Regions from separate parts of the Rhodococcus sp. IEGM 1354 genome, predicted to be linked through region 3. Evidence: predicted binding sites of a transcription regulator. Region 3 holds the regulator's gene; each other region holds the start of a gene.
What was found. Region 3 encodes LexA, which represses DNA repair genes until DNA is damaged. Its sites were predicted from a motif close to CGAACANNTGTTCG; they were not measured.
Positions count from the first base shown of each region.

Region 1: the regulator LexA is predicted to act here: its motif matches at 2,824-2,837, upstream of QM588_RS15840 (HNH endonuclease signature motif containing protein).
Region 2: the regulator LexA is predicted to act here: its motif matches at 1,062-1,075, upstream of QM588_RS02240 (HNH endonuclease signature motif containing protein).

Region 1 covers NZ_JASHKT010000006.1:313,132-322,867, reverse strand. Annotated here, with positions in the region: gene QM588_RS15850 (hypothetical protein) at 1-138, opposite strand, end outside; gene dapD (2,3,4,5-tetrahydropyridine-2,6-dicarboxylate N-succinyltransferase) at 343-1,296, shown strand; gene QM588_RS15840 (HNH endonuclease signature motif containing protein) at 1,406-2,809, opposite strand; gene QM588_RS15835 (nuclear transport factor 2 family protein) at 2,928-3,296, opposite strand; gene QM588_RS15830 (6,7-dimethyl-8-ribityllumazine synthase) at 3,325-3,780, opposite strand; gene QM588_RS15825 (DUF1810 domain-containing protein) at 3,791-4,222, opposite strand; gene QM588_RS15820 (TetR/AcrR family transcriptional regulator) at 4,269-4,853, opposite strand; gene QM588_RS15815 (SDR family NAD(P)-dependent oxidoreductase) at 4,915-5,676, shown strand; gene QM588_RS15810 (CoA-binding protein) at 5,680-6,165, opposite strand; gene QM588_RS15805 (O-acetylhomoserine aminocarboxypropyltransferase/cysteine synthase family protein) at 6,162-7,460, opposite strand; gene QM588_RS15800 (OsmC family protein) at 7,465-7,977, opposite strand; gene QM588_RS15795 (SDR family NAD(P)-dependent oxidoreductase) at 8,168-8,827, opposite strand; gene QM588_RS15790 (acyl-CoA synthetase) at 8,875-9,736, opposite strand, start outside.
Region 2 covers NZ_JASHKT010000001.1:435,150-444,885, forward strand. Annotated here, with positions in the region: gene QM588_RS02240 (HNH endonuclease signature motif containing protein) at 1-1,047, opposite strand, end outside; gene QM588_RS02245 (hypothetical protein) at 1,354-1,542, shown strand; gene QM588_RS02250 (hypothetical protein) at 1,561-1,965, opposite strand; gene QM588_RS02255 (hypothetical protein) at 1,958-2,353, opposite strand; gene QM588_RS02260 (MSMEG_0572/Sll0783 family nitrogen starvation response protein) at 2,586-3,110, shown strand; gene QM588_RS02265 (MSMEG_0568 family radical SAM protein) at 3,120-4,175, shown strand; gene QM588_RS02270 (MSMEG_0567/sll0787 family protein) at 4,177-5,592, shown strand; gene QM588_RS02275 (carbon-nitrogen hydrolase family protein) at 5,589-6,470, shown strand; gene QM588_RS02280 (MSMEG_0570 family nitrogen starvation response protein) at 6,463-6,753, shown strand; gene QM588_RS02285 (MSMEG_0569 family flavin-dependent oxidoreductase) at 6,750-8,096, shown strand; gene QM588_RS02290 (carbon-nitrogen hydrolase family protein) at 8,104-8,955, shown strand; gene QM588_RS02295 (MSMEG_0565 family glycosyltransferase) at 8,952-9,736, shown strand, end outside.
Region 3 covers NZ_JASHKT010000005.1:10,030-19,765, reverse strand. Annotated here, with positions in the region: gene QM588_RS12185 (uracil-xanthine permease family protein) at 1-987, shown strand, start outside; gene QM588_RS12180 (acyl-CoA dehydrogenase family protein) at 1,141-2,283, shown strand; gene lexA (transcriptional repressor LexA) at 2,363-3,040, opposite strand; gene QM588_RS12170 (hypothetical protein) at 3,440-3,829, shown strand; gene nrdR (transcriptional regulator NrdR) at 3,929-4,393, shown strand; gene hrpA (ATP-dependent RNA helicase HrpA) at 4,406-8,302, opposite strand; gene QM588_RS12155 (aminotransferase family protein) at 8,400-9,659, shown strand; gene QM588_RS12150 (hypothetical protein) at 9,643-9,736, opposite strand, start outside.

The DNA.
Region 1 (9,736 bases), on a different contig from region 3:
CGCCTCGGCGACAACCAAGCCGAAAGCGACTCCGAGAATGATGGTCGAAGCGAAGGTTGCCACCAACCCGGTGAACGACATCCCGTCGGCCATCATCGACACTGCTCCTCTTCCGAGCGAAATCCTGCGGGTGGTCATTGTCGTCACTCTGTCAGCCCACCGGCCCCGGGCCGGTCTCCGCGAATCCCGATGTGGTCACGCTCGTCAGTCGAACGGATAACGAACCGCCGTCGTGACCGAACCGGCGACTACCGCCGGTCGGTGTGCCCGGAAATCACCTGGGAACCTGCGGCGCCCAGTCACCGAACCACGCACGACGCACCACCGCGTATTCTTCGAGCCGTGAGTGCACAGGGAGCAACAGCAGTAGGTATTGCCAACATCACGACGTCGGGCGTAGTTCTCGACACCTGGTTTCCCAGCCCGGAGCTCGGGTCCGATCTCGAGACCGGCACGACCCGGCTCGAGGGAGCCGACATTCCCGAGGAGCTGGCCGCGCTGGTCGGTCCGGACGAGGCGCGCGGCGTCGAGGTCGTCGCAGTGCGCACGACCATTGCATCTCTGGACGATGCTCCGACCGATGCCCACGACGCGTACCTACGACTGCATCTGTTGTCGCATCGCCTGGTCGAGCCGCACGGTCAGAATCTCGACGGACTGTTCGGACTGCTCGCCAATGTGGTCTGGACCAACTTCGGACCGGCCGCCGTCGAGGGCTTCGAGACTGTGCGTGCGAAGCTTCGTGCCCGCGGCCAGGTGACCGTCTACGGCGTGGACAAGTTCCCGCGCCTGGTCGATTACGTCGTTCCCACCGGCGTCCGGATTGCCGACGCCGACCGCGTCCGTCTCGGCGCGCACCTCGCGAGTGGCACGACGGTCATGCACGAGGGCTTCGTCAACTTCAATGCAGGCACGCTCGGTAACTCGATGGTCGAGGGACGTATCTCCGCGGGGGTCGTGGTCGGTGACGGTTCCGACGTGGGCGGCGGTGCGTCGATCATGGGCACGCTGTCCGGTGGCGGCAAGAACGTCATCTCCGTCGGCAAGAGCTGCCTGCTCGGCGCCAACTCCGGACTCGGCATTTCACTCGGTGACGATTGCGTCGTCGAGGCTGGGTTGTACATCACCGCCGGAACGAAGGTCAGTGGACCGGATGGAACTGTGGTGAAGGCGGCGACGCTGAGCGGCAAGTCCAACCTCTTGTTCCGTCGTAACTCGCTCTCGGGTGCGGTCGAGGTTGTGCCGTGGAAGGGCACCGGCGTCGAGCTGAACGCAGCGTTGCACGCCAACGACTGAAAGCCTGATCGACTCCAATCAGATTGACGAACAATCTCTTCCAGCCCCGCACCGTGTTCTCGGTGCGGGGCTGGAGTGTTTGCGTGGGGCTGGTGTGCGTTCGACGGGCCTATGCGATGTGGGGGCCTGCTCGGGCGTGGGATTGTCGGAGTTGCCGGTAGGGGTCGACGGTGGCCGGTGGGATGAACCAGGGGTGTTGATCGGTTCCGATGAACACTTCCCAGCCGGAGTGGTGGACGAGTCGGTGGTGGAATCCGCAGAGCAGGACGAGGTTGTCCATATCGGTGGGGCCACCATCGGCCCAGTGCCAGATGTGGTGACCTTCGGTCCAGGCGGCGGGTTTGCCACAGCCCGGGAACGCGCAACCGTGATCGCGGGCGGTCAGTGCGCGTTTCTGTTTGGCGGTGACGGTGCGGGCGGTGCGGGCGAGGTTGAGTGGGTTGCCGTTCTCGTCCATGACGATCGCGGTGAGAAGGCAATCGCAGGCCAGTTGGCGGGAAGTGTTGCGCGAGAGCGGTCCCATCCACGGCACCCACCCGACCGAAGAGCCATCACCGAACAGGTCCCGATACGCGCCGCGATCCGCGGCCGGGCGATCTGGTTCGCCCTGGGGATCGGGTTCGTCGGCCGTGTCGGGGTGGATCGGGTTTCCGGTGTCGATGTCGACCGGATCGACTGGATCCGCCTCGGACTCTGCTGCGGCGCGGGTGGTTTCGTCGTCGGTGATGTCGCTGTTGTTCTGGCTTTGGAGGTCCTGTAGTCGGATGTGCAGGTTGACGTGGGGTTTTTCGCCGCCTTCGGTGGGGCGGTTATTGGAGGCGAGGTAGCGGTCGAGGATGTGCCCGAAGGCGTCGGCTCGTCTCTTGGCGGGGCTGCGGTCGTCTCCGACTTTTAGTGTCTCGGTGCCGTCGGCGGCGGGTCGGGGTTCGGTCAGCGGGGAGAGTGCGGTGAGCAGTTTCTCGCCGGTGATCGCATCGAAATCGCCTTTCAACACCAGCCGCCCGTTCAAGGTCTTCGAGGCGAAGAGTTCGTTGCGGTCGGTGTCCTCGGCGGGTGGCTTGTTGCCGCCGAAGGTGTCTTCGAGTTTGGTGATCGCTGCTCGGATGCGGTCGGTGCGGGCTTCGGGCCCGGTGGCGGCGGCGATCATGGCAGTACGGGCGAGATCGCGGCCCTCTTGCGGGAGGTTCTTCGGGGGTGTTTCGGCGAAGGTGAGGATCAGGGCGGCGTGGTCGATGGTCATGACGGCGGTGTTGACGGCGTCGGCGATGTCGGGGAAGTTCTTCATGCCGCGGGCGAGGGCGACGATCTTGTTTGCTTTGGACGGTGAGAGCAGGGTGGTGGAGGTGAGCCAGCCTGCGGGTCCGGGGAACCCGAGTTTCTCACGGCTCACGCGGGTGTCGATGTCGGCGACGAGGGCAATCCGCCGGGCTTCGAGCAGTTGGATTCGGTGGGAGACCGCGGCGGCGTCGGCGAGGAGTTCGCTTTCGCTCAGTTGCCAGATCTCCGTGGTCATGGAAGCAAGTGTATCGAACAGGCGTTCGACGCGCAATGATGGTGCAATCGAAAACTATTGCCCTGCATAAGGATTCGGGAATCGAAACCTGTCGGTGGTACCTGCTATGAGGAATGACCTACTGCACGACGGTCCCCTGGTGATACAGGATTGTCCACTCCCCCGCGCGTCGCTGCCAGAGCGTCGCTCGCCGCGTAAGTCTGTCGACCTGCAGCAAGGTGTACGTCAACAAGTACGTGTCCGGGGCAACCTCACGGACCTCGAAATCGCTGGTTTCCCAGTCGACGTCGTGGTCTCCTGACGGGTCCTGTCGATAGCGCTTCTCGAGAACGGCCCACACCTCGTCACGGTCGTATCGGGTACCGGACGCACCGACCTCCCAGAAATCGACAACGGTCAGACGATCGAAATCTTCACGCGTGATGCCGTACTCACGGCGGTGAAATATGGGTTCACGCCGTTCGAGCTCCGCGAGCACGGATCGCACGTCGACCACCGGTCTGCCTGCGGCAGCGTCAGCCGATGGTCTTGAGCGAAGCCAGTGTCTTGACCACGGCGCGCGCGGCCTCGGCACCCTTGGTTTCGAGGTGCGCGGTGAAGAAGGCGTTGTGATCGGCGTGTTCGTGGAAGTGATGAGGAGTCAGAACCACCGAGAACACGGGGACGTCGGTGTCGAGCTGCACCCGCATCAGACCGTCGATCACCGCCGTTTCGACGAAGTCGTGTCGGTAGATTCCGCCGTCCACGACGAGCGCTGCAGCGACGATCGCCGCATACTTTCCGGTTCTGGCGAGCCGCTGCGCATGCAGCGGGATCTCGAACGCTCCGGGCACCTCGAAGACGTCGACCGTGGTGTCGCCATGGCCCAACTGCTCGAGTTCGGCGGAGAAGCCCACCCGCGCACGATCGACGATGTCCAGGTGCCAGGTGGCATGGACGAAGGCAATGGATCCGGCGAGTGGAGTGGTCATGGATGCGATGCTAGCGGTATCGCTCGTCGAGCAAGTCGAGTGTTGCGCCATCGAATTCACCGGAGAAATACTTCTGCAACACTTCGACGAAAACGGACTGCCCCTTGGTAGCTTCGGCGAAAAGCGACATGGAGGACTGCAGCTTCAGATTGTCCGGGTAACCGAAGATCTCGTCGACCGTGCTGCCCTCGACCGCAAGAGTGAGCTGTGCGGCTTTCTTCAAACGTGGCCCGAGAATCTCGTGGGACAGGTACAGCTCGGCCTCGGTCAGGTCCGCGATGCCGAAATGTTGAGCGGTGGCACTACGACCGAGCCCGGCCAACTGCGGAAACACGAACCACATCCAGTGAGTCTGCTTTCGACCTGCCTTCAACTCCTTGGTCACCGCGTTCCAGACGGGGTCCTGGGCATCGACGAAGCGTTGCAGGTCGTATTCGGTCATACCGACAACCTAGCGACACAGGAGTGGAACCTGCGGAACGACCCGGTCAGGTGAATCCGCGAAGCAGGGTGTCGACCGTGGCGTCGAGCAGGTCATCGGCAGGTATGCCGTCGAGGAGGTCGCCGACGGCGAGCACGGCGAGTCCGTGGACGCTCGCGAACGCAACCCGGGCGAGGACGGCAGGCGATGCTTCGGTGATCACTCCCGCGTCCATCGCAGCGTTCAGCAGGGATTCCGTCGCCGCCATGCTTTCGTGCGCAACGTCTTTCAGTTGTTCGCTGGCCTCGGGGTGATGCTTGGTGCTGTACATGACGTCCAGTAGCTGTGGATGTTCGACGGCGAAGCCCAGGTAGGCGCGAGCTACACCACGAAATTTGGCCAACAGCTCTCCCGGCCCGGTGGCCGCGTCGACCATTCGCCGATTCATTTCCTGGAAGCCGTGCAGCGCCAACGCGTCCAACAATGCCTGCTTGTCGCGGAAGTGGCGAGCGGGGGCCGCGTGACTGACTCCGACGTCTCTGGCCAATTGCCGCAGCGACAGCGCATCCACGCCGGCGCGGGCGATGCTCTGCTCGGCCTCCTCCAGGAGCACCGCGCGCAGATCACCGTGGTGGTAGCGCTCCGTTGCCATGGTCTCACCCTAGGCGATGTTGGCGTTGACAACAATGATGACGGTGCCTACATTTGCTCGCATGACATCCACAGCACTCATCACCGGGGCGAGCTCCGGCCTCGGCGAGGAATTCGCACATCGCTTTGCTGCACGCGGCGAGAACGTCGTCCTCGTGGCACGACGGGCGGACCGACTCGAGGCTCTTGCACGTCGCATCGAAGCAGACCACGGCGTCACCGCGACCGCCGTCGCCATGGACCTCGGAGTGCCGGGAATCGGCAAGTCACTACGAAAGGCGCTGGCCGACAAAGGGATAACACCCACGACGCTGGTCAACAATGCAGGATTCGGGACCCACGGTCGCTTTCGCGACGAGGATCCGGCACGGATGGCGTCGGAGATCGCATTGAACGTGAGCGCCCTGGTGGATCTGACACATGCATTTCTGCCGAATTTGACCGGCGCGCTGATCAACATCGCGAGTACCGCTGCGTACCAGCCCACTCCGAACATGGCGGTCTACGGGGCGACGAAGGCCTTCGTACTGAACTTCACCGAGGCGCTCGCCTACGAGTACCGCACGTCACCGCTGAAAATCCTTGCCCTCTCCCCCGGCCCGACGCGCACCGAGTTCTTCGACGTCGTCGGATCCGAGGATGCCGCAGTGGGCAACTTCCAGACCTCCGAGCAGGTGGTCTCGACAGCTATGCGTGCCTTGGATTCTCGCCGCACCCCCGCCAGTGTCGTGTCCGGTCTGTCCAACAAGATCAGCGCCGGCAGTGTGCGTTTGGCCCCACGGTCGTTGGCCACAAAGATCAGCGGCCACCTACTGAAGGCATGAGCCCTACCCCCGTGTTCGACGCGAATCGATCACTCCCGTATCGAATCCGGCCAGATGCAGTCCGCCGTGGAAGCGGGCGTGTTCGATCTTGAGGCACCGGTCCATGACGACGTTCAATCCGGCTGCTTCGGCGTCGCGGGCCACCTGCTCGTGCCACAGCCCCAACTGCAACCAAATCGTCTTCGCCTGCGCTGCAATGGTTTCGGCGAGCACGTCGGGGAGGTCGTCGTACTTGCGAAACACGTCGACCAGATCCGGACTCTTCGGTAGATCCGCGAGAGTCGGATAGACAGTCGTTCCTTCGATGTCCGAGACCGTCGGATTGACGAGAAATATTTCGTAGTTGCTCGTCGAGGACAGATACCGATTGACGAAATAGCTTGCTCGCGACGGGTTCTTGGACGCACCGACGATCGCGACGGTCTTCGTCTCACGCAGGATCCGCTGGCGGTCCTGAGCGGAGGGTCCCTGCCAGGTTCGTTCGCTCATGACCGCGCCTTCCCGGTTGCCAGCGTCAAGGCCTGATCGAGATCCCACAGCAGGTCCCCATCGTCTTCGAGGCCGACACTGATCCGAATGAGTTCGGGTCCCACCCCCGCGCCGGCCAGTTGATCGTCGCTGAGCTGCCTGTGAGTGGTGCTGGCCGGATGAATGACCAGGGTGCGTACGTCACCGATGTTCGCGACGTGGCTGGCCACCTGGACGCTCTCGACGAACGTACGTCCGGCGTCTCGACCACCTTCGATGCCGAATGCGAACACCGCGCCCGGACCCAAGGGCAGATATTTCGCGGCCCGATCGTGGTGCGAATGACTCTGCAACCCAGCCCATCTCACGTACTCGATGCGTGGGTCCGCCTCGAGCCACTCGGCGACGACGCGCGCATTGGCGACGTGCGCGTCCATGCGCTGCGGCAACGTCTCGACGCCCTGGATCAGGGTGAAGGCAGATTGCGGAGCCAGTGCTGCACCGATGTCGCGCAGTTGCTCGCTCCGCAGTTTGGTGAGAAATCCGTACTCACCGAAGTTTCCCCACCACGACAATCCACCGTACGAGGCCACCGGCTCGGTCATCTGCGGGAACTTGCCTCGGCCCCAATCGAATCGACCGGACTCCACCACGACGCCGCCGAGCGTGGACCCGTGACCGCCGAGAAACTTAGTTGCCGAGTGAATGACGATGTCGGCTCCGAACTCGATCGGCCGGCTCAACCACGGTGTCGCCATAGTCGCGTCGACCACCAGCGGAATTCCATGATCGTGCGCGACCTCGGCGAGACCCTCGAGATCGGCGATCTCACCGGAGGGGTTTCCGATGACCTCGGCATAGATCAACTTGGTCGAATCCGTCACCGCCGCTGCATAGTCCGCCGGGTCCGTGCCGGGAACGAAGGTGGTCTCGACGCCGAAGCGCCGCAGTGTCACGTCGAGTTGCGTCACCGTTCCGCCGTACAGTCCTGCTGCCGCGACGATGTGATCACCGGTGCCGGCCAGCGCGGCGAACACCGCGAACTCGGCCGCGAGTCCGCTGGCGAATGCGACTGCTCCGATGCCGCCTTCGAGGCTCGCGATGCGTTCCTCGAAGGCGGCGACCGTCGGGTTACCGATGCGGCTGTAGACGTTGCCGTACTTCTGCAGAGCGAACAGATCCCCTGCGTCAGCAGAATCCTCGAACACGTAGCTCGCCGTTTGATAGATCGGCACCGCACGCGAACCGGTTGCCGAGTCGGGCCGCGCGCCGGCGTGAATTGCTCTGGTACGCAGGCCGAATGTTCGCTCGCTCATGACGTCAGGCCGTTTCGAGGACGGTATGGATCGGCGTCGGGTTACGCGTGAGATCGAGTACCGGGCAGTGATCGTCGACGGCCTGCTGCAACTCCTCGTACCGCTCACGGGTCTCGGGTCCGGTGACCGTCACGACGACGCGTACCTCACCGAATCCCGGCCGGACGTCGTCGTCGAACCCGAAGAAGCCACGTACGTCGAGGTCGCCCTCGGCCTTCGCCTTGATGTCGTCGACGACGATACCGAGCTTCTCGGCCCAGACGCGGTAGGTGACCACCTGGCAGGACAGCAGTGACGCGAGGTAGTACTCGACGGGATTGGCGGCCGTGTTCTCACCGCCCAGCGCCGGCGGCTCGTCGACCTCGACGCTGTACTTGCCGAGTGTGACGGTGCTGGCGACGGCATCGTGCGCGGTGGCGGAGGCACGGAATACAGCGTGGGCGTTCTTCGCGTCCGCGCGTACTGCGTCGTCGGTGGCAGCGATGACGCCGCCGAGATGGGAGACAGATGTGGTCATGCGTGATCCTGTTCGTCGAAAAAGGTTGCCGGAACGACCCGAGGAGCGCGTAGAGCTCGTCGGGGCTGGGTTCGATCGACAGTTACGAACAGGAAGAAGTGCAGACCAGGCACAGATCGATGGTGCGACGACGCACGAGCCTTCTGCCCGCGTCGGTCACATGTGTCTCGGTCACGGTGCCGACAATAGCCTAAGAGAACTGGTCTGCGCCGACGTCGGTTTCGTCGTCGACGATCGCGGCCACGATCCGTGCTGATACCGCCTCCGGCGTCAGACCCTGCGGTAGTTTCGGTGCCTGCCCGGCGATCGGCCGCGTCGCAAGGCCCGTCTCGGTGTGCGGAGGCCGTACGTCGACGATACGAATCTTCGACTTCCGCGCTTCTGTGCGAACACTTTTCACCAGAGCACTCGCCGCGGCCTTGCTCGCCGAGTAAGCACCCATGTTGGGCATCGGCTTGTCTGCGACCACCGCACTGATGTTCAGTACGAATCCACCCTGATCCAGAGTGGTCAGCGCTTCACGCATGATGCGCAGCGGTGCCAGATAGTTGAGCAGCAGCAACTCGTCGACGGTGTCGTCGTCGACCTCGGTGACCGAGCCGAACGCCACGACACCGGCGGCGATCACGATCCCGTCCAGCCCACCGTGGTGGTCGACGGCCTCTGCCACTACCGAGCGACCCGAATCCGGGAGCGTCAGATCGGCATTCACCGTGTGATGCTCCACGGACTCGAGGCTGCGACCGCTGACGGTCAGCCGCGCACCTGCCTGTGCGAGTTGCTCGACGATCGGACCGCCGAGCCCGCCACTGGCACCGAATACGAGAATGCGTGCGCCGTCCAGGTTCATGACTCGAAGCTAGCGCGTTTCACCCGACTCGCGCTCACAACGCGGAGTCAGCCGAGAAGCTTCTTCTGCACCTTTCCCATGGCATTGCGCGGGAGTGAGTCGACGACGCGAATCTCCCGGGGCCGCTTGTGGATCGACAGTTCGGTGGCCACCAGGTCGATGAGCACTCGATCCTCGACCTCGGTACCGACGACGAACGCGACGATGCGTTGACCCAGATCGTCGTCGGGCAGGCCGACGACAGCTACTTCGTCCACGCTCGGGTGGCCCAGCAACACCGTCTCGATCTCCCCCGCGCCGACGCGATAGCCGCCGGACTTGATCAGGTCGGTCGAGGCTCGCCCGACGATGCGGTGGAACCCGTCGGGCTCGATGAGGGCGACATCTCCGGTGTCGAACCACCCGTCCTCGGTGTAGGTCTTCGCCGTCGCCTCGGGGTTGTTCAGGTAGCCGTCGAACAACATGGGGCAGCGGATCTGCAATGCGCCGATGGATTCGCCGTCGTGGGGCAGAATGTCGCCCTTCTCGCCCAGCAGTCGGGTTTCGACGCCTGCGACGGGCAGTCCCACCGAACCTGGTCGACGTTCACCGTCGGCGCGGGTGCTGATGGTGATGAGGGTTTCGCTCATGCCGTACCGCTCGATCGGAGCCTGACCGGTGAACTCACGCAGCTTCTCGAACACCGGAACCGGGAGCGGCGCACTACCGGACACCAGTAGTCGGGCGTGGGCCAGGGCGCGGGCCGACGTCTCGTCCGCGGCGACGCGCGACCATACGGTCGGCACCCCGAAATACAGAGAACCCCGCGCTGCCGCATAGAGCTCGGGAGTCGGTTTGCCGGTGTGGATCAACGGGCTGCCGACTCGCAGTGGGCCGAGCAACCCGAGAATCAGTCCGTGCACGTGAAAC
Region 2 (9,736 bases), on a different contig from region 3:
GTTGAGTGGGTTGCCGTTCTCGTCCATGACGATGGCGGTGAGGAGGCAATCGCAGGCGAGTTGGCGAGAGGTGTTGCGGGAGAGCGGGCCCATCCACGGCAGCCAGCCGACGGTGGTGCCGTCGCCGAACAGGTCCCGATATGCGCTACGATCCGCAGTCACTGAACCGGCCTCGTTGTTGGTTTCTGCTGTGGTGTCGATGTCGACCGGGTCGACCAGGTCTGAGTCGAATTCTGTTGCAGCGCGCGTGGTTTCGTCATCGGTGATGTCGTCACTGCTCTGGCCGGCCAGGCTCTGGAGGTCCTGCAACCGGATGTGCAGGTTGACGTGCGGTTTCTCACCGCCCTCGGTGGGGCGGTCACTGGAGGCGAGGTAGCGGTCGAGGATGTGTCCGAAGGCGTCGGCGCGTCGCCGTGCGGGACTGCGTTCGTCTTGGGTGCCGTCGGCGGCAGGGCGGGGTTCGGTCAACGGCGAAAGCGCGGTGAGCAGCTTTTCTCCGGTGATCGCATCGAAATCCATCTTCGCCACGAGACGTCCGTTGAGGGTTTTCGAGGCGAAGAGTTCGTTGCGGTCGGTGTCTTCCGGTGGTGGCTTGTTGCCGCCGTAGGTGTCCTCGAGTTTGGTGATCGCTTCGCGGATGTTGTCGGTGCGTGCCCCGGGCCCGGTGGCGGCGGTGATCATCGCGGAGCGGGCGATATCGCGACCCTCTTGGGGGAGGTTCTTCGGTGGTGCTTCGGCGAAGGTGAGAATCAGGGCGGCGTGGTCGACGGACATGACGCCGGTGTTGACGGCGTCGGCGATGTCGGGGAAGTTTTTGAGTCCGCGGGCGAGGGCGACGATCTTGTTGGCCTTGGACGGTGAGAGAAGGGTGGTGGAGGTGAGCCAGCCTGCGGGTCCGGGGAAGCCGAGCTTCTCCCGGCTCACGCGGGCGTCGATGTCGGCGACCAGAGCAATCCGCCGGGCCTCCAACAACTGGATCCGGTGGGAGACATCAGCAGCGTCGGCGAGATGTTCACTCTCGCTCAGCTGCCAGATCTCGGTGGTCATGGAAGCAAGTGTATCGAACGGGTGTTCGATGCGCAATGATGGTGCAATCGAAAACTATTGCTGTGCATAAAGATTCGCGAACAGGAACCTGTCGGTGGCCCGTGCTAGGGGGCTACGTCACCCGTTTCCAGATGGCAATCGCCGCAGCGATTCCGATCGCCAGTAGCGCGGCCACTATCCCGATTTTCCACAAGACGAGCAGGTGGTGCATCAACTCCTCCCCGGTGGACATCGGCCTCATCACGAACGGTCGCCGTCGTGGTTGATCAGCCGCGCGGCCGCCTTTGCGGTACGGGCGGTCCGTGATTGGCGACCAACGCGTCGCGCGTACAGGTCCGCCGCGCGCACGGCTACCGGCCCTATGCGGCCTTCTGTCTCACTCCACTCGCCGCGTCGTTTCTGTCGCACCGCAATGGCAAAAAGTATGACGGCGGCGATGGTCACGACAGCGGCGACGACCGCGAATGGAATGAGGATGAAAGTCTGACGCGATGATTCATGAACTCGCGACCTCTACTGCTGTCGTGTCTTTCGCAACCACCACAGTCCTGCGATGGGTAGCACCACCGGGATGAAGACGTAACCGGATCCGAAGTGCGACCACACCGTCGGCTCCGGGAAGTCCTGGGGCTGGATGTAGCTGAGGGTGCCGATGCCGAGGACTCCGACGAGTTCGATGATGCAGGAGACCGTCACCACTCGTCGTGATGCCTCGGTTGCTCGTGCCAGGCCGACCGTCGCGATGATGTAGACCACCGCTGCGAATGCCGAGAGAAGGTAGGCGACCGGGGCGTTGTCGAATCGGGTCGTGAGTTGCACGATCGATCGCGATGTCGCGGCGACGGCGAACACGGCGTAGACGGCGATGAGGAAGCGCCCGAATCCGGTGCGCGTGGCTTGCTGGAGTTTGTCAGGCATATCCGGCCCAAATCTGGCTCAGTCGCAACACCATGGCTGCGAGGGTGAGGACGGCTACGAGGAGTACCGCGGTACCGCCGCGGGAACGGTCGCCCAGAGACCACCACGTTCCGAGTGGGAGCAGGAACAGCAGTCCGACGAGGTACGACCCGAACGTGAGCCGGTGAATGTCGCGATCGGAGGCGAACATCATCACGAACCCGATCACGGCCTGCAGTGCAACGACGCCCTCGGTAGCCGCGATCGTCCAGAACAACGCGCGGTCGGCCTTGTTCTTCAGCAGAACGGGCCTGTTGGTGGCGAGCTTCACGAGCACCCAGATCCCCACTACCAGGGACAACACGTACAACAAGCCGGTGACGGCGCCGATCATCGAGTTCCTCGTCATGCTGCGGTGGGTGGATGGACTTTCCTTCACAGTAACCGCGTAACACCACGTCAACACTGTGAGGCCCTCGAAACACGACGTTGTTCCGAGCGTGACCAATCGGAAATCGACGAGGCCTGTACTTGTTCCATGGCCGCAGAGGATCTGCCCTCTCGCCGGACATGACGGTTTTCTCGGGTGGACATCGGTGTCCACCGCATCCAGCCCGCTCTGCGAACCTCAGGAGACGCACGTGTCAGATCACGACCAGTCCATCGCCGAGAACATCAAGAAGTCCCTCGAGGAGATTCCGCATCCCTCACTTCCCAAGGGCAGCAACATCTACGGGTCAACCAAGATCTTCCCCGACTACAAGGCGGAGAACGGCGAAAGCTACTTCACGCTGGTGCACGGCATCGCCCACGAGTCGTCGGTATCGTTCGTCGCGGTGCTGCAGGCCACCCGCGCTCTGCGGAAGGGCTTCGAGTCGGCGATGTACTTCTATGGGCCAGGCGCTATCAATTGCCTTGCCACGCGCGGCTTCCCGACCACGGGAGACTCGGGGTTCCCGGGTGAGCAGAACATCAACGACTCCCTCGCGACGTTCATCGCCGAGGGTGGCACCGTGTTCTGCTGCCGCTTCGGGCTGGCCCTGCACGGGGGTCGCGAAGAAGACCTCATCGAGGGTGTCATCCCGGCCCACCCCTTGGACGTGCAGGACGCATTGATCCACTACGCGCGCAAGGGTGCCATCATCAATTCGACCTACATGGTCTAGGGGACGACTATGTCCATCTCTACACGTGTGGATCTGGCGTTGCTCGGGATTCGAGGAGCAACGCCGGTGTCCAGAACTGCCGGCGCCGGCCCGAGTGACGATGGACATGTCCGCATCGATGGTCTCGGCGCAGCAATCCCGCGCAACCCGCTCAGTCCGTACGTACTCGAAGAAGGGCGAGTTCTGTTCGACGGCAACGATATCGGCCTCGATGTTGAGGCCGTCGCCCGCCCGAAGTTCTACGACCTCTCCACGGCCGACGGTATCGCCTACGAGAAAATCGCCAAGCTGCACGGCACCAGTGTTCTGGCCACGACCGTGGTCCAGACGTGCATTCGCTACGACGCCGATCAGCGGTGCCGCTTCTGTTCCATCGAAGCGTCTCTGGACGCGGGCGACACCATAGCCGTCAAGACGCCCGCGCAACTTGCCGAGGTGGCGGAGGCGGCGGTTCGGCTGGACGGGGTGACCCAGATGGTCATGACGACGGGCACCTCGGCCGCAAAGGATCGCGGTGCCCGTCACCTGGCCCGGTGTGTGCGCGCCATCAAGGCGGTGGTTCCGCAGTTGCCGATCCAGGTGCAGTGCGAACCTCCCGGCGACCTGCAGACCATTCAGGATCTGTACGACGCCGGGGCCGAATCCATCGGCATCCACGTCGAATCTCTCGACGACGACGTTCGACGCAGGTGGATGCCGGGCAAGGCCGCGGTCTCGATGGACGAGTACCGCGCGGCATGGAGAGAAGCGGTCCGGGTCTTCGGGCGCAACCAGGTTTCGACGTACATACTGGTCGGTCTCGGCGAGGACCCAGACGAATTGGTCTCGGGTGCAGCGGAACTGATCGAGATGGGTGTGTATCCCTTCGTCGTTCCGTTCAGGCCGCTCGCCGGCACGTTGGCGGTGGATGTCGACCGGGCGACGGCTCCTGCTGCCGACGTCCTCGAAAGCGTCACCCGACGCGTCGCCAAGGAACTTCAGGCAGCGGCGATGCTCGGGTCCGATCAGAAGGCAGGCTGCGCGGCGTGCGGTGCGTGCAGCGTTCTGCAGAACGCGGGAGGGTGACATGGACGGCGTCGTGGAGGGTAACGATCTCGCCGGATTGTCCGGTGCTGCAATCACTGTCGTGCAACCCGAGTTCATCGTCCAGCCGTGCGGCGGCACAGTACAATTGAATGCGTACCGAGCACTGCGCAGAGAGACGTTCGTCGCCGAGCAGGGTTTGTTCGCCGGTACCGATCACGACGACGTCGACGACGATCCCCGCTCCGTCGTTCTCGTGGCCACCGACCGAGACGGCACCGTGCTCGGCGGGGTGCGACTGGCACCCTGCACGGCAACGGATCTGGGGTGGTGGGCCGGCAGTCGCCTGGTGGTTGCCGCCACTGCGCGGACATCCGGTGTGGGCCCAGCGCTGGTTCGTGCGGCCTGTGCTCATGCCGAGAGTCGCGGCGTGCTGCGCTTCGATGCGACGGTGCAGAAGCGCAACGAGACACTGTTCACCCGTCTCGGCTGGATCAGGCGCGGAGACGTCGAGGTGGCAAATACTCCACACGTGGCGATGTATTGGCCGATCGACAGGATCGAACGGCTGGTGTCGTCGACCAAGGCGATGCTCGCCGGCGTCCTCGCGCCGCTGAAGGCGCAGCCACTCGGGCTCGGTGCCAAAGGATTTCGAGGTGACGACGGTGTCCCGGTTCCCGGGAGCGACATGATCGCCGCCTGCGATGCGATCATTCCCTCGATGGTCGACCGCGACCCGGAGTGGGCCGGCTGGTGCGCGGCCCTGGTCAACCTCAACGACCTCTCGGCGATGGGTGCCTACGCAGTCGGCATGCTCGACTCCGTCGGTGCACCCACGCAATCTCGACTGACCCGCATCATCCGCGGCCTCGCCAATGCGTCTGCGGCCTGGCAGGTTCCGGTACTCGGTGGCCACACCCAGGCCGGGGTGCCGTCGTCGCTGTCGGTCACTGCGCTGGGGCGCACAGCGAACCCGGTACGGGCCGGCGGCGGAAGCGTCGGCGATCGATTGACGCTGACGGCGGACGTCGAGGGTGGCTGGCGTCGTGGATATCAGGGCCAGCAATGGGATTCGACGTCACGGCGCAACTCCGCCGAACTGACGACCATGGCATCGTTCGTCGCCCGCACCGCGCCCAAGGCCGCCAAGGACGTCTCGATGGCCGGCCTGGCGGGCACTACCGGGATGCTGGCCGAGGCAAGCGGAACCGGTGCCGTATTGGACATCTCCTCGATTCCGAAGCCCGACTCGGCGTCGATGGGCGAATGGATCACGTGTTTTCCCGGGTTCGCGATGATCACCGCGGACCGTCCCGGTGCACCGACTGCACCGTCCGGACCTGCACTGTCCGCAGAATGCGGAGAGCTCACCGACATTCCGGGCGTCGCCTTGCGATGGCCCGACGGAATCACCACGCGCGCGGTCACTTCGACGGTGACCGGATTGGGAGAAGCATGAACGACATCACGATCTCCGTGGCCGCAGCCGAATTCGGCCGCGACATGGAACAGGGTTACGCCACCATCGCCGCCCTGCTCGAGGAATCGCGTAATCGCGGTAGCCAACTGCTGGTGCTACCGGAAGCGTGCCTGGGTGGGTACCTGCCCAGCCTCGGTGGCGGTGACGAGACCGAAGAATCGAGACAGCGTCGACTGAAGGCACTTCCACCCGCTCTGGAACTCGACGGCCCCGAGATCGAGCGGGTCATCGACATGGCAGGCGATACCGTCGTCACGTTCGGATTCTGTGAGAAGGACGGCGATACCCGCTACAACGCCGCGGTGACGGTCGACGGCAGCGGCATCCTCGGTTCGTATCGCAAGGTGCACCAGCCACTCGGCGAAAACCTATGCTACGCAGCTGGAGAGAGCTACTCCGCCTTCGACACTCCGGTCGGCCGGATGGGCATGCAGATCTGCTACGACAAGGGGTTCCCCGAGGCGGCCCGCGAACTCGCGCTCGACGGAGCCGAGATCGTCGCGTCCATCTCCGCGTGGCCCACGGCACGTACCGCGACGACCCCGAACATGGAAGAAGATCGGTGGAAGCAACGCTTCGACATCTACGATCGCGCTCGTGCACTGGAGAATCAGATCATCTGGGTCGCAGCGAATCAGGCCGGCACGTTCGGGTCTCTGAGGTTCGTCTGCAGCGCCAAGATCGTCGGGCCCGGCGGTGAGATCCTCGCGGGCACAGGCGTCGAGCCGGGTTTGGCCACAGCTACCGTCGATGTCGACGCGCTCATCGGTGCGGCACGTGGCGGCGGTATGTACAACCTCCGCGATCGGCGGCCCGCGGTCTATCGCACCATCACCAAGGAGACCGTTCATGCCTGAGATGTCGTTCGTGGTGCGGTGGCCCGACGGACGTGAACAGTCCTGCTACTCGCCCTCTTTGGTGATGCACGACTATCTGAGCCCCGGACAGGAGTACCCGGTGGCCGAGTTCGTTCAGCGAACATCCGAGGCGTTGACCGTGGCGAGCGATCGAGTTCTCGCCAAGTTCGGGATGCGGTGCACGTCGGCCGCGCAGCAGATGGAAGAGATTCACGGTGTCAGCGCGTCGTATCAGGCCGGTGCCGTTCGCGTACTGAGTATGTCGGGAGCTGAATTGCTATGACAGAGAACCACAGTGCGATAGAAAACTACAGCGTGATCGTGATCGGCGGCGGGCAGGCCGGACTGTCCATCAGCTGGCATCTGACGCAGCGAGGCATCGACCACGTCGTCCTCGAACGCGACACCATCGCGCACGAATGGAAGGACTCACGCTGGGACAACTTCACCCTCGTCACCCCCAACTGGCAGTGCGCGCTTCCCGGATACTCCTACGACGGTGACGATCCCGACGGGTTCATGCAGCGCGACGAGGTCTACGCCTTCGTTCGACGCTACGCCGAGAGCTTCGATGCGCCGGTCCGAGAGCACGTTTCGGTGGAACGCGCGCTTCAGGGCTCGAACGGCGGCTTCGATCTACAGACCTCCGCCGGCCCCATGCACGCCGATCAGATCGTCGTTGCCGTCGGCGGTTACCACATCCCCACCATTCCGCGATTTGCCGAGAAGCTGCCACGCAACATCGTCCAGATCCATTCCTCCGAATACCGCGGCTCGCATCAGTTCCCGGACGGCGACGTACTGGTCGTCGGCACCGGCCAGTCCGGCGCGCAGATCGCCGAAGATCTGCACCTCGACGGCCGCCGGGTTCATCTGGTCGCCGGCACCGCACCTCGCGTCGCACGCTTCTATCGGGGGCGTGACTGTGTCGCCTGGCTGCACGACATGGGCGTCTACGATGTCTCCATCGAAGATCAACCCGGTGGCGTCGGCAAACGCGAGAACACGAACCACTACGTCACCGGCCGTGACGGTGGTCGAGACATCGACCTGCGCGCGTTCGCGACCGAGGGCATGCAGCTGTACGGCCGACTACTGGGCGTGGAGGACGGGGTCCTGCAGTTCGCCCCGAGCCTGGAAGCGTCCCTCGACGCTGCCGATCGGGTGGCCGAGAGCATCAAGGACAACATCGACGCGTACATCGAGCGCGAGGGCATCAGTGCGCCCGCCGAGGACCGTTATGTGCCGGTGTGGCGTCCGGAGTCCGAGACGACCGAACTCGATCTCGCTACCACCGACATCACCGCGGTCGTGTGGTCGGTCGGCTTCCGTACCGACTACCGGTGGCTGAAGGTCGGGGCATTCGACGGCGAGGGCCACCCGACGCACAACCGCGGCGTCACCTCGGTTCCTGGCCTGTATTTCCTGGGGCTCCCCTGGCAGCACACCTGGGGTTCGGGACGCTTCGCCTCGGTGGCTCGCGACGCCGCATTCCTGGCCGATCAAATCGGCCTCGAGATCAGTGCTGCGCAGTCCCGAAACTCAGCGCAGTCTCCTAACTCAGCGCAGTCCCAAAACTCAGCGCAGTCTCTTCACTCAGCGCAGCCGCAGAGCCAGATGGTCTGATCTCGACGTGGCTCCCATCAAGATCGGTGCTTTGGCAGCACATTTCGGCAGAGACGTCGATCGGGCCGTACTGAAGATCACGACCATCATCTCCAGTGCGGCCCGCGAGGGCATCGACCTCTTGGTGCTGCCCGACGCATCCCTCGGGGGTTACATCAACAGCCTGAGCAACCCGGACCCGTCCGAGTTGCCACCCACTCTCGATCCGGACGGTCCTGAGCTGGCTGCGATCATCGCTGCGGCGGGTGCGATGACGGTGTGTATCGGGTACACCGAACTGTCGAAGGGGCTGCGGTACAACGCTGCTGCGTGCCTGACGGGAGACGGGATTCTCGGTAGTCACCGCAAGGTGCATCAGCCGCTCGGGGAATCCTTGGCCTACGCAGCCGGCGATCGGTTCGAGGCCTTCGATACACCGGTCGGACGGATGGGCATGCTGATCGACTACGACAAGACGTTCCCGGAGTCGGCCCGCACGCTCGCATTGGACGGCGCGAGAATCATTGCGGCACTGTCGGCCTGGCCCGCCAGCGTCACCGATCGAGCCTCGTCGCTACCCAACGATCGGCAGTCCCGTCTGTTCGATCTGTACGACGCGGCACGCGCCGCCGAGAACCAGGTGGTGCTCGTCTCGTCCAACCAGACCGGGGTCATGGGATCGCTGCGCTTCCTCGGGCAGGCGAAGATCGTCGGGCCCGGTGGAGACGTGCTGGCCAAGACGTGGTCCAAGGGCGGTTTGGCCGTGCACGAGATCGACGTCGATGCCGAGGTGGATCGGGCCCGGAGAGGTCTGCATCACCTGGCCGAGCGACGCGTCGACGCCTACCCGAACTTGTTGCAGGAGAAGCCGGATCGATGAAGATTGCCCTGTTGACCTATTCGTCCAAACCGCGCGGCGGCGTGGTGCACACGTTGGCGCTGGCCGAAGCGCTGGCACGCGCCGGCCAGGATGTGTCGGTGTGGTCGTTGGGTCGCGGGGGCGACAGTGAGTTCTTCCGCAAGGTCGACCCAGCTGTCACCGTGCGGATGGTGCCGTTTTCTCACAGTGAGAACGAGAGCGTCGGCGAGCGGATTCTGCGATCGATAAGCGTTCTGCGGCAGGCCTTCACGCCCGGCGAGTACGACGTCGTCCATGCGCAGGACTGTATCTCGGCCAACGCCGTCGGCCGGTGCATCAGGACCATCCATCATTTGGACGAGTTCACCACACCCGAGCTCGCGGCATGTCACGAACGAGCGATCACCGCGCCGTACGCGCGAATCTGTGTATCGGCAGCGGTGGCGAGCGATGTGAACCGCGGTTGGGGACTCGAACCCACGGTCATCCCCAATGGGGTCGATGCCGAAAGGTTCTCGGCAGCTGCAGCATCGGGCAGAACGCACTGGCGGGACAAGCTCGGTAGGTACGTGCTCGCTGTCGGCGGTATCGAGCCACGCAAGGGCAGCCTCGATCTACTCGACGCCTTCGCCGGGCTGTCCGATCGCCACGTGCAACTGGTGTTCGCCGGCGGCGAGACCCTGTTCGACTACCGTGGCTATCGAGCCGAATTCGATCGTCGAGCAGTAGAACTGGGCATCGATCCGGTGATACTCGGAACCGTCGACGACGACGAACTGCCGCATCTCGTTGCACAGGCTGC
Region 3 (9,736 bases):
GCAACCGCGGCCGACGGTCCGGCCGCGCAGCTCGGTGCCGTTCTTTGTGTGGGCGTCGTGCTGGCCGTGATCGGCTTCGTCGTGAAGTTCGCCGGAGCGCGGGTGCTCGACGCAGCGATGCCGCCCGTCGTCACCGGTGCGGTGGTCGTGTTGATCGGGCTCAATCTGGCCCCTGCCGCGACGACCTCGTTCGAAGCGCAACCGCTCGTCGCGGCCGTCACCCTGGTGGCGATTCTCCTCGCGACGGCAGTCGGTCCCGGACTGGTGGGCCGACTCGGGATCCTGCTCGGTGTCGTGGTGGGCTGGGTATTCGCCGCCGTCACCGGCGGTATCGCGCAACCACGACTCGACGCTCTGAGCGCCGCGAGCTGGGTCGGGCTACCCGAGTTCCGTGGCCCGTCGTTCGAGCTGTCGGTGATTCTGGTAGCGCTGCCGGTGGTGATCGTCCTCGTCGCCGAGAACGTCGGACACGTCAAGGCAGTCGCAGCGATGACCGGAAAGAACCTCGACGACGTGGCCGGTGATGCCCTGATCGCCGATGGGTTGGCGACCACCCTGGCCGGGGCTGCTGGTGGATCGGGAACCACCACATACGCCGAGAACATCGGAGTGATGGCCGCGACCCGCGTGTACTCGACCGCCGCGTACTGGGTTGCCGCGATCACCGCGATCGTGTTGGCGTTCTCGCCCAAGTTCGGTGCGCTGATCTTCACCGTCCCGGACGGTGTCATCGGTGGAGCGACACTCGTGCTCTACGGGCTCATCGGACTGCTCGGCGTTCGAATCTGGACCGATGCCAAGGTGGATTTCACCGATCCGGTGAACCTCACCGTCGTCGCAGCAGCACTCGTCGCCGGAATCGGCGACCTGACGCTCTCCGTCGGATCGGTCGAACTCGGTGGTATCGCGTGGGGATCGCTGGGCATACTCGTCGGATACCCGATCGTCTCGGCGTTGGCCCGAGGGAGAACGACTCGACGACGCTAGCAGGGGCGGTCACGGATCGCGCACGTTTTGGTCATCGACCCCCGGTGCACCGCGAACGTACTGTTGAACCGTGACGTCAGTCGCACCGACGACCGCGCTGTGACACCCCTTTCTCGCGGTCGACGACGGTGCGCACCGAACAAGGAGACCCGCGTGGAACGCACACTTTTCGAGCCCGAGCACGAGCTGTTCCGGGAGTCGTACCGGAAGTTTCTCGAACAGCACGTAGCGCCGAATCATGCGAAGTGGGAAGAGCAGAACCTCGTCGACCGCGACGTGTGGGTCGAGGCCGGGAAGCAGGGCTTCCTCGGAACTGCTGCTCCCGAGGAATTCGGCGGCGGCGGAGTCAAGGACTTCCGCTACAACGCCATCGTCACCGAGGAGACCACCCGCGGCGGCTACAGCGGCATCGGCTTCACCCTGCACAACGACGTCGTCGCGCCGTACTTCATCGAGTTGGCCAACGACGAGCAGAAGCAGCGCTGGCTTCCCGGATTCTGCTCGGGTGAGCTGATCAGCGCGATCGCCATGACCGAGCCGGGCACCGGCAGCGACCTGCAGGGCATCAAGACCAAGGCCGTTCGGGACGGCGACGACTGGGTGCTCAACGGCTCGAAGACGTTCATCACCAACGGCATCAACGCCGATCTGGTGATCGTCGTGGCGTGCACCGATCCCGAGAAGGGGGCCCAGGGCTTCTCATTGCTGGTCGTCGAACGGGGCATGCCCGGTTTCGAGCGTGGCCGCAACCTCGACAAGATCGGCATGAAGGCCCAGGACACCGCTGAGCTCAGCTTCACCGACGTTCGGGTTCCCGCCGCCAACCTGCTCGGCGAAGAAGGCATGGGCTTCATCTACCTGATGCAGAACTTGCCCCAGGAGCGGCTCTCGATTGCCGTCGTTGCCGCTGCAGCCATGGAATCGGCACTGGAGATGACCATTCAGTACTGCCGTGACCGCAAGGCATTCGGTAAGTCGATCGGAAAGTTCCAGAACACGCGATTCGTGTTGGCGGAACTCGCTACCGAAACCACCGCCACCCGCATCATGGTCGACAAATTCATCGAACTGCTCAACGACGGCAAGTTGACCGTGCAGGAAGCTGCCATGGCCAAGTGGTGGACCACCGAGAACCAGGTCAAGCTCATCGACCGATGCCTTCAGCTGCACGGTGGGTACGGCTACATGAAGGAGTACCCGATCGCCAAGGCGTACATGGATTCTCGGGTACAGACCATCTACGGCGGCACCACGGAGATCATGAAGGAGATCATCGGTCGCGGACTGAATCTCTGATTCTGCCGATCGTTCAGGACCGACGAGAAGGGCCGCAGCATCTGTGCTGCGGCCCTTCTTCGTTGTGTCCGAACAGAGTTCAGAGCTTGCGCATCACGGTGACGACCTTGCCGAGAATGGCAGCATTGTTGCCCGGGATCGGCTCGAACAGTGGGTTGTGCGGCATGAGCCACACCTCACCCTTGGAACGCTTGAACGTCTTGACCGTGGCCTCACCCTCGATCATCGCCGCGACGATGTCGCCGTTGTCGGCCACGGACTGTTGACGCACGACGACCCAGTCGCCGTCGCAGATCGCCGCGTCGATCATGGACTCGCCGACGACCTTGAGCAAGAACAACGATCCCTGACCGACCAACTCGCGGGGGAGTGGGAACACGTCCTCGACGGCTTCCTCGGCCAGAATCGGACCACCCGCGGCGATCCGCCCCAGAACGGGAACGAACGTGGGAGTCGGCAACCGGTCCTGATCCTCGGACGAGCCGTCGACCGCGGCGGCAGCTTGATCGGCCTGCACCTCGTCGAGTCCGCGAACGTCGACCGCGCGGGGGCGGTTGGCGTCGCGCCGCAGAAATCCCTTCCGCTCCAGGGTGCGCAACTGATGGGCGACGGACGACGTCGACGTCAGGCCCACGGCATCGCCGATCTCTCGAATGCTGGGTGGGTATCCGCGCTCGGTGACCGATGCCCGGATGACCTCCAACACCTTCCGCTGGCGCTCGGTGAGCCCCGCGCTGATGTCGGTGCCCACCTCCATGGCCTTCGGGGTAGGCTCGGCGGCCGGCTTTCCGGCCGCGGCCTTGCCGACCGTCGAGGATCCGGCTCGCGTGGAACCAGCTTTCGTGGAACCCGTCGTACTGGAACCGGTGATGGACCTCGTCGAGGTCTCGTCCTTCATGCTGTCGGCCTCCTGCTGATGCGGCTGGATTCGGTCTACGCGGTATCGATCCACGCGGACTGGAGTTGATGTTGTCGACTCGTGTGGCGTGTGGTTTCTGACACGAATCTAGCGTGTATCAGCTGTTGAATCAAACATCTGTTCGACTCGTGTCGCGTTTTCTACAGACTTTGTCGGAGGCGCGTGATAGAACTTCGAACAAGCGTCCATCGAACGCCTGATCGAACAATCGATCCAACGAGCGAAGACGAGGTTCCGATGACCATCACCACCGATCGTCCCACCACTGCCGGTTTGCGTTCGCGATCCGGTGTCGTCGAGCGTCGTCGGCGCTCGCGGCCCGTGCTGCAGAACCACGCGCGTCGGACGCAGAACGGCCCGTGCTTGCCTGTGGTGGACGAGTCCTGGACCGACGTCACCGATCGCGAGATGGCGGATCGAGACTTCGACGACACCTCGGCCCATTTCGCGAGCCAGACCGTGCGCCCACGCTCTCTCGTTCTGTGGATGTTGGCTGTGGTCGTCGTGGCCGGCGGTCTGATCGGCATCGCGAATCTGAGCGCGACCACACCCGACGCGGCCACTCAGCCCGCCGGCGCGGTCATGGTTCACGACGGAGCGCTCGTCGAGTACGCACCCAGCAGATGACCACCGGCACCATGGTGCCCAGCGTGGCTGAGTATCCTCGAAGACTGCCCCGACGCGCACGTTCGTCGTCGGAGTATCGGCTACGACGGAGGCTCCCTCATGCATTGCCCGTTCTGCAGGCACCCCGACTCACGCGTGGTGGATTCGCGTGAGATGGACGAGGGTCAGGCAATACGGCGACGCCGGTCCTGCCCCGAGTGCGGTCGACGCTTCACCACCGTGGAGGCTGCCGTGCTCGCCGTCGTGAAACGCAGTGGTGTGACCGAGCCGTTCAGTCGGGAGAAGGTCGTCAAAGGAGTTCGTCGCGCCTGCCAGGGCAGAGACGTCGACAACGACGCGCTGAACCTGCTGGCTCAGCAAGTCGAAGACAATATTCGCGCGGCCGGTTCGGCCGAGATTCCCAGCAACGAAGTGGGCCTGGCCATTCTCGGACCGCTACGCGATCTCGACGAAGTGGCCTACCTTCGTTTCGCGTCGGTCTACCGCTCGTTCAGTTCGGCCGAGGACTTCGAGAAGGAAATTCACGAACTCCGCAAACATCGAGAGTCCGCCGACGTCGAGTGAACCGCGGGCCGATCAGCGAGACTGATCGGCGATCGCCTTCTCGATGCGCTTCTCCGATACCGGATACGCGGTACGAATTCCCTGCGCGAACAGCCCCACCCGCAGCTCCTCGATCATCCAGAACAGCTCCTGCACACCCGGGCTGCTCTTCCTGCTCTCCGGAAGCGAATCCAACAGCCGCCCGTACGAGCCGTACACCCGGTCGAGAACGTCCATCGCCGCAGCGTCGCGGCCCGCGCTGCTCGGCAGCGTGGACAGTCGCTTCGTCGCCGCAGCGAGATAGCGTGGCAGATCGGCCAACCGTCGAGAACCGAATTCGGTGACGAAACCGCGAAAGATCAAGCCGTCGAGCTGTTCTCGGACATCGTCGGCCGGCTCACCCGATGCGCTCTGCAACTGGGCCGACAGAGCCAACGCGGCCGTCAGGACCGGTCGAACCAGAGCGAGAACAGCAGCTGTACGCCGCGAAACCTCTGCGTCCACCAGTGCCCGGAGCTTGTCGAACTCGGCCGGATCGCGAACCGGTCCGCCGTGCGCGTCCATCGCTTCTTCCACAGCGAGCGCACGGCATTCCTCGAGCAGCGCATCGACGCCGCCGTACGGGTTCTGGCCGAGCGCAAGACGTTCGGCGGTCGGCAGCCCGGCCAACAGCGCCTTCGTTCCCTTCGGTGCCGTGGCGAGCAGCAGAGTCCGGGTGCCCGCGCGCATGGCTGCTCGTTGCTGGGCGGGGGTACTGAGCACTCGCACCGCCACGCCCGAACCCTCGGGCACCAACGCCGGGTACCCGGTGACCTTCTGTCCGCCCACGTCTCGGGTGACCGTGGGTTCCAAGCGGCCCAACGTGCCCGAGGTCCACGCCAGCGTCGGGGCGCGCTCTGCGTCACCGACCGCACGTGCGACCTGACGGCCGACCTCACCGGCAAGACCGGCGCGCAACGCAGTCAGATCCTTGTTGCTGCCGAGCACGGTCCCGGACGGGTCGACCGCGGCGAACGTCATTCGCAGGTGATCGGGTAGCGCCGCAGTGTCGAAGTCCTTCGCGGTGATGTGGCACTGTGCGGCCCGTGAGAGTTCTCGGGCCAGAGCCGTCACGAGTGTTTCGGCCCGCGGTCTCATCACTGCCAACGCTGCCGCAGCGAAGTCCGGAGCCGGAACCACATTGCGTCGCAATGCCTTCGGTAGAGTCTTGATCAAGGCCGTGACGAGCTCGGCGCGCATCCCAGGCACCAGCCAGTCGAAGCCGACCGGCTGTACCTGAGCGAGCAGTGCGATGGGAATCCGCGCGGTGACGCCGTCAGCGGCGGTGCCGGGCTCGAATTGATACGTCAGCGGAAATTGGATCTCACCCTGTCGCCACGCGTCCGGGTATGCACCTGTCAGTACCGACGCGGCGTCCGAGTTGACGACGGTGTCCGTAGTGAAGTCGAGCAGGGACGGATCTTGCCGGCGGGCCTTCTTCCACCAGGTGTCGAAGTGTCGCGCAGACACGGCTTCCGGGGCGATGCGGGCGTCGTAGAAATCGAACAGTGCGTCGTCGTCGACGACGATGTCCCGCCGCCGAGCGCGATGTTCGAGCTCGCCGACGTCGTCGAGCAGAGCCCTGTTCTTGTGAAAGAACCCGTGCTGGGTCTTCCATTCGCCCTGGACCAGTGCATGCCTGATGAAGAGCTCGCGAGACGCCTCGGGATCGATGCGGTGATAGTTGACCGGGCGCTGCGTCACCAACGGGATGCCGTACAACGTCACCCGTTCGTAGGCCAGCGCCGATTCCCGTTTGATCGACCAGTGTGGTTCGGAATACGTGCGCTTCACCAGATGCGGTGCCAACCGTTCGGCCCATTCCGGTTCTATGCGGGCGGCCATGCGGCCCCACAGCCGTCCGGTCTCGACCAGTTCTGCAGCCATGACCCAGCGCGGTGGCTTCTTGAACAGACCTGACCCGGGGAAGATCGCGAAATGTGCTCCGCGGGCACCCAGGAACTCACGCTTGTCGCCCTCTTTGAGGCCGACGTGCGAGAGCAGGCCGGACAGCAGGGACTGATGCAATGCGTTCTCGCTCGACTCTGCGTCGGGCACTGTCCATCCGAGGCCGCGAGTGATCTGGCGGAGCTGTCCGTGCAGGTCCTGCCATTCGCGGATCCGCAGGTAGTGCAGGAACTCGGTGCGGCACATGCGTCGAAACTGGTTGGAAGACAGCTCGTCTCGCTGCTGCCGCAGGTACTTCCACAGCTGCACGTGCGCCAGGAAGTCCGAATTCTCGACGGCGAAACGGGCGTGCTTCTCGTCTGCAGCCTGTTGGTGCTCGGCGGGACGCTCGCGCACGTCCTGAATCGACAACGCCGCCACCACCACCAGCGCGTCACGAAGCGATCCGTTGCCGTTGGCCTCGACCAACATTCGTGCCATTCGAGGATCGACAGGAAGGGCGGACAGTTCGCGGCCGATCGGGGTGAGCTCGGCAGTGCCGTCCTTGGTGGCCGGCTTCAGTGCTCCGAGTTCTTCCAGCAAGCCGATACCGTCGCGGATGCTGCGTGGATCCGGCGGCTCGACGAAGGGAAACGCGTCGATCTTGCCCAATCCGAGCGCGGTCATCTGCAGAATGACCGAGGCCAGATTGGTGCGCAGAATTTCGGGCTCGGTGAACTGCGGACGAGACTCGAAATCCTCCTCCGAGTACAACCGGATACAGATCCCGTCGGCGACGCGTCCGCAGCGACCCGCCCGCTGGCGCGCAGACGCCTGTGAAATCGGTTCGATGGGCAGCCGCTGCACTTTGGTGCGCAACGAGTATCGCGAGATGCGCGCGGTGCCCGGGTCCACGACGTAGCGGATGCCGGGGACCGTCAGCGACGTTTCCGCGACGTTCGTCGACAGCACGACCCGGCGCCCCGAGTGCGGTGAGAACACCCGATGCTGTTCGGCGGCGGAGAGTCTGGCGTACAGCGGCACGATCTCGGTGTTGCGGAGATTGCGATCGGCCAACGCGTCCGCGGTATCGCGAATCTCGCGTTCACCGGACAGGAACACCAAGATGTCGCCGTCGCCCTCGGCCATCAGCTCGTCGACGGCCTGGCAGGTGGCATCGACGGGATCGAGGTCGATGGTCGTTTCTCCCGCGTCGACCGTCAGGGGTCGATACCGCATCTCGACCGGGAACGTACGACCGGATACCTCGATGATCGGTGCTGCGACCCCGTCGCGTGCGAAGTGTTGCGCGAACCGCTCCGGATCGATGGTCGCCGACGTGATGACGATCTTGAGATCGGGTCGCCGGGGGAGCAGTTGCGCGAGGTATCCCAGGATGAAGTCGATGTTCAGGCTGCGCTCGTGCGCCTCGTCGATGATGAGGGTGTCGTACTGGCGGAGCAGTCGGTCGCGTTGGATCTCGGCCAGCAGAATGCCGTCGGTCATCAACTTGACGAGGGTCGAATCCGAGGACTGATCGGTGAATCGAACCTTGTAGCCGATCGATTCGCCCAGTGGTTGACCCACCTCCTCGGCGATGCGCTCGGCAACGGTGCGCGCCGCCAGCCTCCGGGGCTGCGTGTGCCCGATCGAGCCGCGGATTCCGCGACCGAGTTCGAGACAGATCTTGGGAATCTGGGTGGTCTTGCCGGACCCGGTTTCACCGGCGACGATGACGACCTGGTGGGCCGCGATCGCTGCGGCGATGTCGTCCTTGCGCGCGCTGACGGGCAACGCCTGCGGATATTCGAGGGTGGGCACTGCCGCCTGGCGTGTGGAGATGACGGCTTCTGCGCGAGCTACGTCGCGTTCGAGGGCGGCGACGGCGTCCTCGGTGCGGGCCTTGTCGAGACGTCGTCGGAGCCGGTTCTCGTCGCGGATGGTGAGCTGTGCAACACGTGCGGCGAGTGCTCGTCGATCACCGGACGAATTCGAGGTAGACATACTCGTACCAGGATATCCGTTACTCGGTACCCGACCGAACTCCGTCCGGCAGCGAACCGATGCACTCGCCGAATTCGACGTGACTACTGTGTAGCGCATGTCTTCCGACCTGGATCCAGCCGCCTCCACACACACCTCCGCGCTGTGGCACGGCTTCGCCGACATGGGCAACGTCACCGCCAATGGGCCGTTCGTCGTCTCGCGAGGCGAGGGTGCGTACATCTTCGACAACGAGGGCAACCGGTACCTCGACGCCACCGCCGGCCTGTGGTTCACCAACGTCGGTCACGGCCGCCGCGAGATCGCCGACGCCGTTGCCGCGCAGCTGAGCTCGATTGCCCACTACTCGAATTTCGGCGACTTCGTGCCCGAGACCACGCTGGCACTGGCCGATCGGCTCGCCGCCATCGCACCGGTGCCGGGCAGCAAGATCTTCTTCACCTCGGGTGGATCGGACTCCATCGACACCGCCGCGAAGCTTGCGCGCCGCTACTGGGTCGAAATGGGACAGCCGTCCAAGAAGATCATCGTCGGACGGCAGAAGGCGTACCACGGCATGCACGTCGCCGGCACCGCGCTGGCCGGTATCCCGGTCAACAAGGAGCACTACGGCGAGCTGATGCCCGACGCCAGGACGGTGGCGTGGGACGACGCGAAATCGCTTCTTGCGCTGATCGAAGAGGTCGGAGCCGAGAACGTCGCAGCCTTCTTCTGTGAACCGGTGATCGGAGCGGGTGGAATCTACTTGCCGCCCGAGGGCTACCTGCGCGAGGTGCGGCAGATCTGCCGCGACAACGACGTGCTGTTCGTCGCCGACGAAGTGGTGACCGGATTCGGCCGTATCGGCGGTAGTTGGTTCGCCTCCACCCGCTTCGAGCTCGAACCCGACCTGATGACGACCGCCAAGGGGTTGACGTCGGGCTACGTCCCGATGGGTGCCGTGTTCATCGCTCCGAAGATCGCCGAACCGTTCTTCGCAGGCGGAGTCTGGTGGCGTCACGGCTACACCTACGGTGGCCACGCAGGTGCCGCCGCCGCAGCGATGGCCAATCTCGACATCATCGAGCGCGAGGACCTGCTGAGTCACTCCAAGCGCATCGAAGCCGCACTGCACACCCACCTCGCGCCCCTGGCCGACCACGATCGGGTCGCGGAAGTCCGCAGCGGCATCGGCGCTGTCGCTGCCGTTCAGCTCGCCGACCCGGCGGAGGCATTACCGTTCGTGAAAACGTTGAGAGCTCATGGTGTTTCGGGCCGCGCGGCCGGACAGGGTGCAATGCAGATCTCGCCGGCGTTCGTCATGACCGACGCCGAGATCGAGGATATGGCCTCGCGCATCCTCAGTGCGCTCGGCTGAACCGGAGTCTGCTCAACAGCTGCTTCCCCCGCGAGAGCGGGGGAGCAGGTTCGGGTTCCGGCTCAGCGGAGATTGCG